3 regions of the Clostridium sp. CM036 genome follow, and region 3 is predicted to be linked to each of the others. Evidence: riboswitches for the same ligand, from Rfam matches in the RefSeq annotation. Region 3 holds a riboswitch; each other region holds the start of a gene.
The links. A riboswitch is a leader RNA that binds a small molecule or an ion and turns the genes downstream of it on or off. The one in region 3 is predicted to bind lysine.

Region 1: linked by a shared signal. The riboswitch ahead of ACWJKE_RS16155 (GNAT family N-acetyltransferase) and the one ahead of kal (3-aminobutyryl-CoA ammonia lyase) in region 3 are both predicted to bind lysine.
Region 2: linked by a shared signal. The riboswitch ahead of ACWJKE_RS16185 (ACT domain-containing protein) and the one ahead of kal (3-aminobutyryl-CoA ammonia lyase) in region 3 are both predicted to bind lysine.

The regions. Positions count from the first base shown of each region.
Region 1 is NZ_CM143652.1:3,408,594-3,411,878, forward strand. Features, by position in the region: gene ACWJKE_RS16135 (class I SAM-dependent methyltransferase) at 1-562, shown strand, start outside; gene ACWJKE_RS16140 (S-ribosylhomocysteine lyase) at 555-1,007, shown strand; gene ACWJKE_RS16145 (hypothetical protein) at 991-1,119, shown strand; partial or broken gene ACWJKE_RS16150 (cysteine synthase) at 1,118-1,261, shown strand; lysine riboswitch at 1,318-1,489, shown strand; gene ACWJKE_RS16155 (GNAT family N-acetyltransferase) at 1,799-2,287, shown strand; gene ACWJKE_RS16160 (MarR family winged helix-turn-helix transcriptional regulator) at 2,436-2,924, shown strand; gene ACWJKE_RS16165 (MalY/PatB family protein) at 3,069-3,285, shown strand, end outside.
Region 2 is NZ_CM143652.1:3,416,835-3,420,119, reverse strand. Features, by position in the region: gene rfbG (CDP-glucose 4,6-dehydratase) at 1-737, shown strand, start outside; gene ACWJKE_RS16185 (ACT domain-containing protein) at 956-1,693, opposite strand; lysine riboswitch at 1,861-2,032, opposite strand; gene ACWJKE_RS16180 (glycoside hydrolase) at 2,326-3,285, opposite strand, start outside.
Region 3 is NZ_CM143652.1:2,343,739-2,347,023, forward strand. Features, by position in the region: gene atoD (acetate CoA-transferase subunit alpha) at 1-550, opposite strand, end outside; gene kce (3-keto-5-aminohexanoate cleavage enzyme) at 599-1,423, opposite strand; gene kal (3-aminobutyryl-CoA ammonia lyase) at 1,582-1,962, opposite strand; lysine riboswitch at 2,164-2,344, opposite strand; gene ACWJKE_RS11055 (cysteine-rich small domain-containing protein) at 2,450-2,707, opposite strand; gene ACWJKE_RS11060 (hypothetical protein) at 2,746-3,285, opposite strand, start outside.

The DNA.
Region 1 (3,285 bases), 1.1 Mb from region 3:
GTACAAGGTATTATCCAAAGTAAGTATAAAAGATAAGGTAGTGGCTGATCTTGGATGCGGCGCTGGATTTTTATCCTTAGCGCTGGCCTTAGATGCAAGCATTGTGTTTTCTATAGATCAATCAGTAAATATGCTTAAAGAATCCAAAAAATTAATGGAAACTAAAAAATTCGATAATGTATATCCAATAAAATCCTCCATAGACAACTTGGTTTTGTTTGATGAATCTGTAGATGTGGTCTTCATTAATATGGCTCTTCACCATGTGAGCGATGCTAAAAAGGCTATTAAAGAGATGCACAGAATAATTAAAAAAGGTGGGACTTTAATAATATCGGATGTAGAAGAGCATAATGGGCAGTGGGCAAGGACTGAAATGTTTGACGAATGGCTTGGTTTTTCAAATAATCAGATGGAAGAGTGGTTAACTGGCGCAGGGTTTAATATAGTAAACATTGAGAATACAGATTTAAGATGCAAAGGTTATTCTAGCAAAGGCGAATATACTGAAACTGGCATTTTCATTGCAGTAGCAAATAAGGAGGTAAGGGTAAATGATTAAGGTTGAAAGTTTTTCATTAGATCACACAAAGGTTGTGGCACCTTTTGTACGAAAATGTGAGGTAAAGATAGGCGAAAAGGGTGATAAAGTAACAAAGTTTGACTTAAGATTTATGCAACCAAACAAGGAGTTTATGAATATATCAGCTATCCATACTTTAGAGCATTTGCTTGCTGGATATATGAGAGAAGTAATGGACGGAATTATAGACATTTCACCTATGGGATGTAGAACAGGTTTTTACATGATCGTATGGAATGATGTCAGTGTAGATAGGGTTATAGAAGCCCTAAATTATGGATTGAAAAAGGTGATAGAAACAGAGGAAATCCCGGCAGCCAATGAAGTTCAATGTGGAAATTATAGAGATCATTCCTTAGATGGTGCAAAAGAATATGCAAAATTAGTTCTAAGTAGAGGTATTAGCAGTGAGATATATAAATAGTATATTAAATATTATAGGAAATACACCACTTATTAAGCTAAATAATTTGGGTGTAAAAGAAGGTGTAAATATCTTCGCAAAACTGCAGCCATCAATTAAGGATACAATGTAAAGAGGGGCTATTTGTAGGCAGTTCTTTAGGGACTGCCATAGTATCTGCAATAAAACTTGGAGAATCCATTGAAGGTGGGAACATTGTTGCAATACTGCCTGAGAGGGGAGATAGACATTTTAGTAAGAACATCTGTAATTAATGCTTGTACTTATAAACATACTGTGATAATATAATAACTAATTTAATAAGTAAACTACCTAGGGTAGAGGTGCTGTATCTAAGAGTACTTGTTCGGAGCTGACAGGCTAAGATGAATAAGAAAAGGAGCTATGGCCGAAGAAAATGTATTTGGTGAAATTATTTTCTGAGATTACATATAATATATGTAAAATTGTCACTGATTTTTCAGTGGTGAGCTACAAGGTACACGAAGTTTGTATAAAAACATGTATTTTATGCAGCAAAGGTGTTCCTTTGCTGTATTTATTTTTTTTGAAACAATATAAAAAAAGGTGTAAAAATAAGAAGTTAAAAGAACAACTTGAGATTGTCAGAGGGAAACTATATGAAAAGATATAACTTGCAAAATTAAAAGTGTTAGGAGAAAAATGCTTTAGGTTAAATCAAGTTCAGTAATTAATTATTAATGTTTAATTGAAATATATATATACTTCGCAACTATACTATACGACGAAGCAAATATTACTTATATTTTAAGCAAAAGGAGATTAGTGTAATGGATATTAAAATTAGAGGAGTATCTATAGAAGACTTAGATGCAGTAACAGAAGTGGAATCAAGATGTTTTCCAGAGGCAGAGGCTGCTACGAAGACATCATTCGAACAACGAATTAAGATATTTCCAGAATTTTTTTTTGTAGCAGAAATTGATGGAAATATAATTGGGTTCATCAATGGGTGTATAATCAATGAAACTGCTATCTATGATGAATTATATAATGATGCTACACAACATGTTCCAGATGGAGATTACCAGACTATTTTTGGTCTTGACGTGATACCAGATTATTGTAATCAAGGAATTGATGTACAATTAATGAATCATATGATAGAAGTATCAAGATTAGAGGGTCGTAAAGGCGTTATTCTAACATGTAAAGAAAAACTTATTCATTATTATACAAAATTCGGGTTCGTAAATATAGGCATATCTAAATCAGTACACGGTGGTTCTAAATGGTATAATATGATTTTAGAGTTTTAATTGAGATATAATATGAGTGAACATTTGTAATTTATAGCTAATTAACAGTATTAAATTATCGGTAATAGAAATGCTGAATCGTATAGTTAGTTAACGTAAACTTTTTTGGTTAATTATAAAAATATGAAAGAAAGGTTGTTTGGGCAAAATGAACGATATTGAAAATGTAATCCAAAGAAATACTAAATATTATGAATTAGATACAAAGGCAAATATTATTTATAAATTTGTTATGACTTATAGTGACTATATAAAAACAGCTCGTGATTATGGGACTGGAGATATAATCAATATGGTTGAATTACATACTCTGACTGTTATTGATGAGAATCCAGGAATTATTGTTACTGAGGTGGCATTGGAGTGGAATCGTACTAAAGGTGCTGTATCACAGATTATTACCAAACTAGAAAAGCGTGGTTTAATTATACGAAAAAAAGAAGATGACAACGCAAAAAACGTCCATTTGTATGTCACTGACAAAGGAGAACTCCTAAGTAAAGCACATAAAGCATATGATATTAAGGAACTCACTTGGGCTGATAAAACATTGCATAATAGCTTTACTACCGAAGAGATTGACGCATTTTATAAAGTTATGCAAAAGTATACTGAATTGTTAAATATACCTCGTTAACAATAAAAAAGAGTATTTTGATCTAATAGTGTATAAATAAAAACTCTCTTGACAAAATATTGTTTAGGTTATAAACTATAAATAGTATAGAGCCTAAACAATATTTGTTTTTTTGTAATACATTTAAAACTGGAAGGAGATATTATGACAAAATACAACTTTGATGAAATTATCGACAGAAGAGAAACAGACTCTATAAAATGGTCTAAAAAACATCTTAAAGAAAACTTTGGAGAGGAAAAAAGCATTCCAATGTGGATTGCGGACATGGATTTTAAAGTCGCTCAACCCATTATTGAGGCACTAACAGAGAGAGCACGACATGGGATTTTTGGTTATGGACATAAGAGTGATGAGTTTT
Region 2 (3,285 bases), 1.1 Mb from region 3:
CTGTAAATGTATTGGAAGCGGTGAGGGCCAGTAAAGAAACAAAAGCTTTAGTTATTATCACTAGTGATAAATGTTACGAAAATAATGAATGGATGTACAGCTACAGGGAAATAGATCCCATGGGTGGTTATGATCCGTACAGTTCTAGTAAGGGTTGCGTTGAACTTTTGGTTTCCTCATATAGAAATTCTTTTTTTAATACAGCTGAGTATAAAAATCATGAAAAAATAATTGTAACAGCACGGGCAGGTAATGTAATTGGAGGTGGAGATTGGGCCATCGATAGAATTATACCAGACTGCATCAGGGCACTAGAAAATGATGAAGAGATTTTGCTTAGGAATCCAGGTGCTGTAAGACCCTGGCAGCATGTCCTTGAACCATTATACGGATATTTACTTTTAGGAACAAAAATATTAAAAAAAGATGTGGAGTTTTCTGGAGCTTGGAACTTCGGACCTGAAGCTCAAAATGTCATTACGGTTCAGGAGGTTGTCAGAAGACTTGTCAAAGAGTGGGGCAATGGAAGCTGGAAATCTTTAATCCTTAAGGGAGATTCATTCCATGAAGCGAGCTTACTAAGTCTTGACATTAGCAAGGCTAGATTCTGTTTAAATTTTAAGCCTAGGTGGGGCATAGATGAGACAATAGAAAAGACTGTAGAGTGGTATAGGAAATATAAGGATGAAAAGGTGATTGATATATGCGAATCTCAAATTAATGATTATTGTAGATAGAGCTCTCATTCTAGGTGCATTAATATCAATATGGAGTGAAACTTAGGGTTCTAAAAAAAGAATAAATAATCTTTCCAATCAGATAATATTTATAAAATATTACAATTTTTAAGAGAAGTCCAAAATGGCTTCTCTTAAAAATTATTATCAGGGTCGTACTTTAAAGAGCCTTTAGGTAAATTATGTTTAATACTTAACTATCGTCTAACATGTTATATTTATAGATTAAATTCCTCTGCAACAACCTTTATAGCCTTTAATTTATCTCCAGTTTTAATAGCACAAGTAATTCTTATTTCTGATGTAGTAATCATTTTAATTTCAATATTGTTTTTGTTAAAAACCCTAAACATTCTAGCTGCTACTCCAGAGGTTGTCTTCATGCCAAGCCCCACCACTGAAAATTTAGTTATCTCTTCATCAACTATAACTTTATTATCTGCTATTAAGTTATCTATAATTTCTAAACTATCCTTTAAGCCTTCTTTAGGTATAGTAAATGATACACTTACCTTTCCATCTATAGGTGATGTTTGACTTATCATATCTATATTGATTCTTTTACTTCCTATAGCTTCAAATATAGTAGACAATATATTCACATCTTTAGGTATACGCTGAAGTGTTACTGCAACATCCTCATCACTAGTTGCTATTCCTGTTACTGGCTTATTTTCCATATTCATATTTTTTACCTCCTTAATTGCCATAGCTAAAAGCGCGCTTGAAATTATTTCACCTGTTGATAATAAAGCATCCAGTTCTCTCTTATCCGGTTTTTCTCCTATGCCTTTTGATAGAGATAATAAATCATCTGTAGTGTCCCCCATAGCAGATACTACTATAACTAAATCTGTATCTTCATTTTTCCTCTTTACTATACTTTGTGCAATCCCTTTAATTTTCTCTGTAGTTCCTACAGATGAACCTCCATATTTTTGAACAACTACTGCCATAATCAAATCACTCCTATTAATTATCACCTTTGGTGCTGTTTATCACCTTCGGTGCTATTTATCACCTTTTGTGAGATTTAGAACTCTTATATATTGTTCCAAAAAAAATAAATACAGCAAAGGAACACCTTTGCTGCATAAAATACATGTTTTTATACAAACTTCGTGTACCTTGTAGCTCACCACTGAAAAATCAGTGACAATTTTACACATATTATATGTAATCTCAGAAAACAATTTCACCAAATACATTTTCTTCGGCCATAGCTCCTTTTCTTATTCATCTTAGCCTGTAAGCTCCGAACAAGTACTCTTAGATACAGCACCTCTACCCTAGGTAGTTTATTTTTTTAATTAGTTTTTATATTATCACAGTATATTTATAAGTACAATCATTAATTATAGATGTTTTTGTTAAATCATCTCCTGCGGAGCTGAACAGCTTTGAAGAAGATGAATTGACGACTTCAGAAGGAGATTTACCCCTTTGTAGACCTCTGGAGTAGATAAGAATTCTCAATTGTTATCCCACCACTGAAGTTTTCTATTTATTAGGGCAAGTAACTCCTACTTATAGTAGGTAACTCCCACTTATAGAAGTGGGAGACTTTCCTTCTGAAATGTCGTTAAAACTATTTCTTAGGCATATATGGTATCTTATTTTTACCATCATATATTATTAAAGATTTAGCTTTTACAACATCAGTATTATATTTAAAATCTTTGTTAGAGAAATTTGCAACTACTTTTAAGTCCTTGCCAAATTTACTCATTTGTACAAGTTTGTCTGGTGAAAGTATTTTAAAATCCGTCATTTCCTTAGTTACAGCTTTTTTGTGAAATGGAGCCCAAATTTTATTGTGTGATGCTATTAAATCTTTATAATTATTCCATTCATATTTATCTATATGGTATAACGGTGGAGTATTATATAGAATTTCGTTTAACATTCTATTTCCTACTTCATCCTTTATTTTAAGCGTTGACCAGTCCCAGTGATAAGTAGTTATAACTGAGTCGTTGTAAACTAATTTAAAAAGAGGAAGAGAGTAAGTTTGATCAATAAATATATGTTTATATAAATCTTTTAGAGGAACTTGCTTCGAAAAACGATTAGGAACTCCGCCATTTGGAGAGTAATATGTTCCAAAATAATATTTACTATCTTTGTTTTTATTCATATCAGGATCCAGCCAAGAAAATGAGGGTGTTTCAATACCATGAGCAAAAGCTATAGTTTGGCTTGCAAAATCATTACCACCTTCAGAACCTATAACCATATTTTTATTATCTCTTATAAATGCCATTCTTTTAAGTCTTGCATTCATATCTTCTTGTTGTGTTGTTATGTGCTTCGGTGAGTAATCATCAAAAACCTCTCCAAAAGCATCGCAGTCAATAAACCAAGAATTATATTTTACGCCTGTATTTAAAATACTTTCTACTCTTTCTTTCACTGCTGGCATGGACAGAGTAGGATTAAGTTTTCTTCCTACCCCCTTAAAACCTTCTAATTTTTCACCCTTTCTATTTGTAACAGTAGCATTTTCATATAAAGATTTATCTTTAAAAGCAGCCGTAACCCATTTTTC
Region 3 (3,285 bases):
CAGTTTCTGCAGCAGTAGCTATAATTGGATTAAAGTTTTTTGTTGTTCCATAATAAACTGCATTTCCAATTTCATCTACGACGCTTGCATAAACAAGTGCTAAATCTGCTTTAATTGGAAGCTCTAATAGATATTCTTTTCCTTCTATTGTAAGTTTTTGTTTTCCTTCTTCTATCATAGTACCAACTCCTGTAGGGGTAAGCACTCCACCAAGCCCAGCTCCCGCTGCTCTTATTCTTTCAATTAGTGTTCCTTGTGGCACAAGTTCTACTTCCATTTTTCCTTCTGTCATAAGTCTTCCCGTTTCAGCATTTGTTCCTATATGAGAAGCCACAACTTTTTTAACTTGACCGTTTACTACAAGTCTTCCTATGCCCCTATCTACATAGCTTGTATCATTTGCTATTATAGTTAAGTTTTTTACATTTGTTTCTATTAATAGATCTATCATCTTTTCAGGTGTTCCACAGGCTAAAAATCCACCTATCATTATTGACATTCCATCTTTGAGTAATGGCCTAACTTGTTCTAAAGATACAACCTTATTCATTTATTTTACCTCCTCTTATTTATCTTGAAGATATAACAATTATCAGTTTTATATTTTGTTTAAACCCAATATCTCTCTTGCTTCTTGTGGAGTGGCAATTTCTCTGTTAAGTTCTTTCGCAAGTCTAACTACTTTTTCTACTAATTCTGCATTTGATTTAGCTGGTATACCTTTTTCAATATACACATTATCTTCAAATCCAACTCTTACATGACCACCCATTACAATAGTCACAGCTGCCATTTGAAATTCAAATCTACCAATACCTGATACAGTGTAAGTACTTCCCTCTGGCACGCTTCCTGCCATAAATACTAAATCTCTTGGCGAAGCAGTTATCCCACCATTTACACCCATAACAAAGTTAAAATGCATTGGTGTTTTTATAAAACCTTTCTTTTGAAGTCTTATTGCCATGTCTACCATGCCCTTATCAAAAACTTCAATTTCTGGTTTTACACCCATTTCAATCATCTTTTTACCAAATTCTTTAATAGTGTTTTCAGTATTTACGAATACATCATCTCCACCAAAATTACAAGTACCTGCATCTAAGGTTGCCATTTCTGGTCCTAAATCAACTGGTTGTAATCTTTCTGCATTACTCATTCCGACAGCTCCGCCTGTTGATGGTTGAACAATTGCATCCGGACATCTTTCTTTAATAGCTTCAATACAAGCTCTAAATCTTTCCCTGTCTTGAGTAGGTGTTCCATCATCTTTCCTTACGTGTAAATGAATGATGCTAGCTCCTGCTTTATAAGCTTTTTCCGCTTCTATTGCCACTTCCTCAACAGTATAGGGTACATTTGGATTATGTTCTTTTGTAACTTCCGCTCCAGATATAGCTGCAGTAATTATTAATTTTTCCATGTGCTACCTCCTTATAGTGCTTCGTGGTGCAAAAATAATTACTATCTACCATAATATTTATGATAAGTTATGTATATTATGATAATTTTGCACAAACTTATTTAGCAACTAAAATATTAACCACTAGGTGAAAAAGTTTACATTAATTCTCTTGCATATTATTTTCTTTGGTTTTCTTTTAGAACTACGCAAGTTCCGCTTGCCTTACAAACTATTATTGGTTCTTCTAATACATCACAAGCTGAATCATTTATATCTGGTCTTGGTACTATAACTTTTCTTGCTTCGAAAATCATTTTTCTTGATGAATTCCCTACCTTCACTATTTCTCCAACAGCTTCTATATAGTCACCTGCATAAACTGGTGCTAAAAATTCTACAGCATCGTATGCTTTGAATAATCCTTCATCACCATCGTTCATAATTAAAAGTTCTGTAGCTACATCCCCAAATAATTGAAGCATTCTTGCTCCATCTACTAAATTTCCACCGTAATGTGCATCATGTGCACTCATTCTTAACCTTATTAAAGACTTCATTTTATTTTCCTCCTCGTTTATTGTAGTTATTCATTTTGTAATTTTTAGGAATTTTGTAAAAAACAACAAATCTGTGTTGTGTATCTTTTAGAAAATGCCTTATGTTAATTTATTTTGAAATAAAAAAAGGCACTGATTTTTCAGCGCCTTAATTAACCAAAGTACTAGGTCTATTAATGCAATGAAAAAACATCTTTTCATTACATAAATAGCTCTCCATAAGAACTCTTATGGCAGTGATAGAAATACTACTTTCTATCCCCAAGAATAAATTGAAGAACCAAAATATTCTTTCGGCAAACAAATACTTCATTTTTGACATTGGATGTTCATATCCTTATCATTCAAAAATTACCTCTTTATCTGCACCTCTATTTATGTGAAACTATTAAATTTTATTTTTAACTCTTACTTAATTATAATACGTAAACGTTTCAAATGCAATGTTTTTTTAAAATTATACTTTTTTAGTAAAAAATACTTTTTCTTAGTTATTATTTCTTTTTGCTTTGTTTACTTCCACTATCTTGCTTACTATATACTCATATCCATTTTCAGAATGTGGAATCATGCAAATTGAGCAATCTTTAACACCACTTACGAATTTCCCATTTCCACCACACTCCTCTAGAAAATATAGTGGACAATAGCAAAATAGACAATTAAATTTTTCATCATTTTTAACTTGATGGCATGGGAAATATTCGCAATCTTTATTTTTAAAAAATTTATAGTTATTATTCATTTTTAACCCTCCTTTAATTTCTAGGTTAGTTCCGAATTCTAAAAAGTTACCACATTATATATATCTATATCTTCTAATATTGTTTGCTCTAAAATAGATTCTTCGGGGAATTGCTTGTTCAAAATTTGTTTAAATTTTTTAAGTTGCGCAGCAGAAAGTTCTGCTTGCTTTGGCAAATTATTTTTTTCCTTAATAATATTGCCTGCTTCTAATTTATATATAAATTTGTCCCCTATAATATTTATATTATTTTTATCATCAAATTTTAAATCTCCAGTTATGTCACTATTTATGCTTGTCTTCTTTAAATCACTTATTGATTTTCCATCATTATTAATTTTAGCTACATTAATATAAGCACTTACTTCACCATTCGAATTCTTTGAATCTGAAAGCCAACTTCTAAAGGCAAGCATTTTACCATCTTTAGATATCACTCCATCATATATTTCTTCTTTATCCTCTATACTTTCAAAAATTTTATTACCATTAATATATAAATTGGCCCTAGGTTTTGGAAATATATGAGGTGTAACGCTATAAAGGATGCTTTTTTTATTTATAATAATATCTCTTAT